2 regions of the Streptomyces sp. NPDC104202 genome follow, and region 2 is predicted to be linked to the other one. Evidence: riboswitches for the same ligand, from Rfam matches in the RefSeq annotation. Region 2 holds a riboswitch; the other holds the start of a gene.
The links. Region 2 has a riboswitch for cobalamin ahead of ACZ60W_RS10785 (ribonucleoside-diphosphate reductase subunit alpha). Riboswitches for the same ligand answer to the same signal wherever they lie in the genome.
Positions count from the first base shown of each region.

Region 1: linked by a shared signal. The riboswitch ahead of metE (5-methyltetrahydropteroyltriglutamate--homocysteine S-methyltransferase) and the one ahead of ACZ60W_RS10785 (ribonucleoside-diphosphate reductase subunit alpha) in region 2 are both predicted to bind cobalamin.

Region 1 covers NZ_JBVJMN010000067.1:17,043-19,425, reverse strand. Annotated here, with positions in the region: partial or broken gene ACZ60W_RS31565 (malate synthase A) at 12-331, shown strand; cobalamin riboswitch at 565-788, shown strand; gene metE (5-methyltetrahydropteroyltriglutamate--homocysteine S-methyltransferase) at 954-2,383, shown strand, end outside.
Region 2 covers NZ_JBVJMN010000011.1:114,197-116,579, reverse strand. Annotated here, with positions in the region: gene ACZ60W_RS10785 (ribonucleoside-diphosphate reductase subunit alpha) at 1-1,493, opposite strand, end outside; cobalamin riboswitch at 1,627-1,755, opposite strand; gene ACZ60W_RS10780 (GNAT family N-acetyltransferase) at 1,805-2,305, opposite strand.

The DNA of each region.
Region 1 (2,383 bases), on a different contig from region 2:
ACGTACCTCCCCTCGACGCCGGCCGCTGGGACCACCTGTTCAGCGTGATCAAGACCTTCGGTCACCGCACCGACTTCCTGCTGCTCGACCGCGCGCAGGTCACTATGACCGTGCCGTTCATGCGGGCGTATACCGAACTCCTGGTACGCACCGGTCACCGGCGCGGCGCCCACCCCATCGGCGGGATGGCTGCCCAGATCGCGCGCGCAAGGACCCGGAGCGAACGCTGCCCGCCGTCGCCACGGTGCGGCTCGACAAGGAGCGGGAGGCCGAGGACGGCTTCGACGGGTCCTGGGGGCACCCGGCGCTCGTAAGAGCGGGCGCGGGTTCCACGTGTACGACCGGGAGGGGAGACCCGGCGGCTCAGGATGACGACGTTGGGCGCGGCGTGGAGCGCCGGGTGAGGGCCCGGAGCTCCACGTGAAGGGGGGCGAGAAGCGGTGTGGCGCTTCCCGGCCTCCGGTGCGTGTGGGACCCGCGCCGGCGCAGGCGGATCGGATCGTCGCGTCCGCTCTGGTCGTCCGCATCATGGATATCCGCCGCCGCGGGGCGAGTCGGCACCGTACTGTGGTGCGTGCAGCTGGTTCGCCCCGTCCGCCAGGCGGGATGCGTCGCAAGAGGGAACCCGGTGGGAATCCGGGACTGCCCCGCAGCGGTGAGCGGGAACGACCGCCGTCACACAGCACTGGGTCCGACGTACCGGACCTGGGAAGCGACGGCCAGTAGGAGCCCTCCACGAGGAGGACGTGCCCGCGAGTCCGAAGACCTGCCCGCTGCCCGCCCGCGGACGATCCGCGCGCGGACATCCCGGTGACCTCGTGGGCGGGTCGGCGTGCATACCAGGCGGACGACCGTGCCACGAGGCGCACGCTCGTACCGTCCGGTCCGTCACCCCTTCGCGCTCTCGTCCCGTCGCCGGGATCTCAGGGATTCATCTCGCGAAGGAGATCTCCGTGACCACGAAGTCCGCAGCCGCGGCAGCACGGGCCACCGTGTACGGCTACCCCCGTCAGGGACAGGGCCGGGAACTCAAGAAGGCGATCGAGGGCTACTGGAAGGGCAGCGTCACCGCCGACGCTCTGCGCGCCGTCGCCGTTCGACTCCGCCGCACCCACTGGCAGCAGCTCACCGGGGCGGGTGTGCACGAGGTGCCCACCGGCGACTTCTCGCTCTACGATCACGTCCTCGACACCACCGTCATGGTCGGCGCGATTCCGGAACGGCACCGGGCCGCCGTCGCCGCGGACCCGCTCGCCGGGTACTTCGCCATGGCGCGGGGCACACAGGACGTCGCTCCGCTGGAGATGACGAAGTGGTTCGACACCAACTACCACTACCTCGTGCCGGAACTCGGCCCGGACACCGTCTTCAGTTCCGACTCCACCCAGCAGGTCACCGGGCTGCGCGAGGCACTCGCGCTCGGCCTGACCGCCCGGCCGGTCCTGGTCGGACCGGTCACCTATCTGCTGCTGGCCAAGCCGGCCCCGGGTGTGTCCGCCGGCTTCGATCCGCTGACCCTGCTCGACCGGCTGCTTCCCGTGTACGCAGAGGTCCTCGCCGACCTCCGCGCCGCCGGCGCGGAGTGGGTCCAGCTCGACGAGCCCTCCCTGACCCAGGACCGCACGCCGGCCGACCTCGACGCCGTCGCACGCGCCTACCGCGATCTCGGCGCACTCACCGACCGGCCGAAGATCCTCGTCGCCTCCTACTTCGACCGGCTCGGCGAGGCCCTGCCCGTCCTCGCCAAGGCGCCGGTCGAGGGGCTCGCCCTCGACTTCACCGGGCCGGCCGCCGTCCACCTCGACGCGCTCGCCGCCGTCGGTGGGCTCCCCGGTAAGCGCCTGGTCGCCGGCGTCGTCGACGGCCGCAACATCTGGGCCGACAACCTGGAGAAGTCCCTCGCCACGCTCGGCACGCTGCTCGGCCTCGCCGACCGGGTCGACGTCTCCGCGTCGTGCTCGCTTCTGCACGTCCCGCTCGACTCCGCCGCCGAGAAGGAGATCGATCCGCAGATCCTGGGCTGGCTCGCCTTCGCCCGGCAGAAGACGACCGAGATCGTCACCCTGGCCAGGGGTCTGTCGGTGGGCACCGACGCGATCAGCGACGCTCTCGCCGCCAACCGCGCCGCACTCACCTGCCGCTCGAACTCCCCCCTCACCCGCGACCCCGCGGTCCGGGCCCGTGTCCAGGCAGTCACGGACGCCGACGGCCGCCGTGCCCAGCCGTACCCCGAGCGCGCCGCGTCGCAGCGGGCCCACCTCGCCCTCCCCCCGCTCCCGACCACCACGATCGGCTCCTTCCCCCAGACCAGGGAGCTGCGTACCGCTCGCGCCGACCTGCGGGCCGGCCGCATCGACGCGGCGGGCTACGAGAAGCGCATCGA
Region 2 (2,383 bases):
CCGGCCTGCTCGGTCGGGTAGAAGTTGATGTCGACGACCCGGTCGAGGAAGGTGACGGCGGTGCGGACGGTCGAGTCCAGCCGCTCCCAGTCGATGTCCCCGCCGGTCACGAAGGACCCCAGGTTGACCGAGCCGAGGTTGCAGACGGCCGTCTCGCCGTCGTCGGTGACCTCGATGATCTCGGTGCAGAGGTTCGAGGAGTGGACGACCGTGCCCGGCTCGGCCGTCTGGTTGGCGGTCCGGTTCGACGCGTCCTTGAAGGTCATCCAGCCGTTGCCGGTCTGGGCCAGGGTCCGCATCATCCGGCCGTACAGGTCGCGGGCCGGCATCGTCTTGCGGGCCAGGCCCTTCGCCTCGGCGGCGCGGTAGGCGGCGTCGAAGTCGTCGCCCCACAGGTCGACCAGCTCGGGGACGTCGGCCGGGGAGAACAGCGACCACGCGGCGTCGGCGTTGACCCGGCGCATGAACTCGTCGGGGATCCAGTGCGCCAGGTTCAGGTTGTGCGTGCGGCGCTGGTCCTCGCCCGTGTTGTCGCGGAGCTCCAGGAACTCCTCGATGTCCGCGTGCCAGGTCTCCAGGTAGACGGCGGCTGCGCCCTTGCGCCGGCCGCCCTGGTTGACCGCGGCGACGGAGGCGTCGAGGGTCTTCAGGAACGGGACGATGCCGTTGGAGTGGCCGTTGGTGCCGCGGATCAGCGAACCGCGGGCGCGGATGCGGGAGTAGGAGAGCCCGATGCCGCCGGCGTGCTTCGACAGCCGCGCGACCTGGTGGTAGCGGTCGTAGATGGAGTCCAGCTCGTCCTGCGGGGAGTCCAGCAGGTAGCAGGAGGACATCTGCGGGTGGCGGGTGCCGGAGTTGAAGAGCGTGGGGGAGGACGGCAGGTAGTCCAGGCGGCTCATCAGCCCGTACAGCGCGGCGACCTCGTCGAGCGCGCGGACGCTGTCGTCCTCGGCGAGGCCGCAGGCGACGCGCAGCATGAAGTGCTGCGGGGTCTCGATCACCTGACGGGTGATCGGGTGGCGCAGCAGGTAGCGCGAGTAGAGGGTGCGCAGACCGAAGTAGCCGAAGCGGTCGTCGCCGGCCGTGTCGACGGTCGCGTCGAGCCGCTCGGCGTGCCGCGTGACGAACTCCGCGGTGCGGTCGGCGATCAGGCCCTCGCGGTGGCCGACGGCGACGGAGGAGGAGAAGGTGACCGAGCCCTGGCCGGCGGCCTCGTCGGCGATGGTGATCGTCAGGAGCCGGGCGGCGAGCCGGGAGTACGCCGGGTCCTCGGCGATCAGGCCCGCGGCCGCCTCGGTGGCCAGCTCGCGCAGCTCCGCCTCGTCCGACGTGGCGCTGCGGCCGCGGAGCGCGGCGGCGGCGACCTTGCCGGGGTCGGTGTCGGGGAGATCGGCGGTGAGGTCGGTCAGGGTCCGCAGCAGTACGGTCCCGGGGCCGTCGCTCTCGACCGCGGAAGCCTCGGCCGAAGCCGGATCGGCGGGCGCGATGGTCACGTGGGGGCTCTCCCTCGCTCGGCCGGGGCCGCGACGGGGACGGCGGGCAAGGGGGACGTCCGGGATCGTCGGACGCGCCGTGTCCACCGGCCCACTCCGCGAGGCCCGGAAGTCAGTGGCACCCGGAACGGAAGGACCGGGCGCGCCGCCGGCAGGTCCTCGGACTCACTCCGTACGAAACCGCACGAAGCACACCGTTGCGGGACAGTTCCGGATTCGCGCCGGATTCCCCTGCGTCGACAGCGAGGATGAGCATACATGTGGGGGGCGCCGCTCTTGGCACCCCCCACATGTTGTGTCGCCGCCCCGCCTCAGCACTCCAGGGCGTAGGTGCGCAGAGAGTGATCGGGAATCGGCTCCCAGTCCCTCTCCGGGGTGCGGACGAAGCCCAGACGCTCGTAGATCCGGTGCGCGGAGGTCATCGAGGCGTCCGTGGAGAGCACGAGGCGCGCACAGCCCGGGAGGACCCGCGCCCGCTCGACACAGGCCCGCACGAGGGCCTCTCCGACGCCCCGGCCGCGGGCCGCCGGAGCGACCACCAGCATCCGGAACTCGGCCTCGCCCTCGACCGCGATGTCGGCCCAGGGGGTGGCGCCCCGGACGAAGGTCACCCCGCCCAGGATCCGCCCGTCGCCGTCCTCGGCGACGAGCACCTCGCTCTCGCGCGCCCGCCGCGCGGTGTCCCGCAGCACGTGCAGATAGGAGTCCTCGGCCCCGTACTTCAGCAGTCCGTCGTCGAGATAGGTGCCCGCGGTGAGCTCGCCGAGCTCCTCGTGCTCGTCGGGCCGTACCGCCCTGATCGTGAAGTCCATGGAGCCAGTCTCCCTCGTGGGCGACGCGAGGGGCCCGGGTCCTCCTGGCGGAGATCCCGGGCCCCTCGGCGTGCGGAC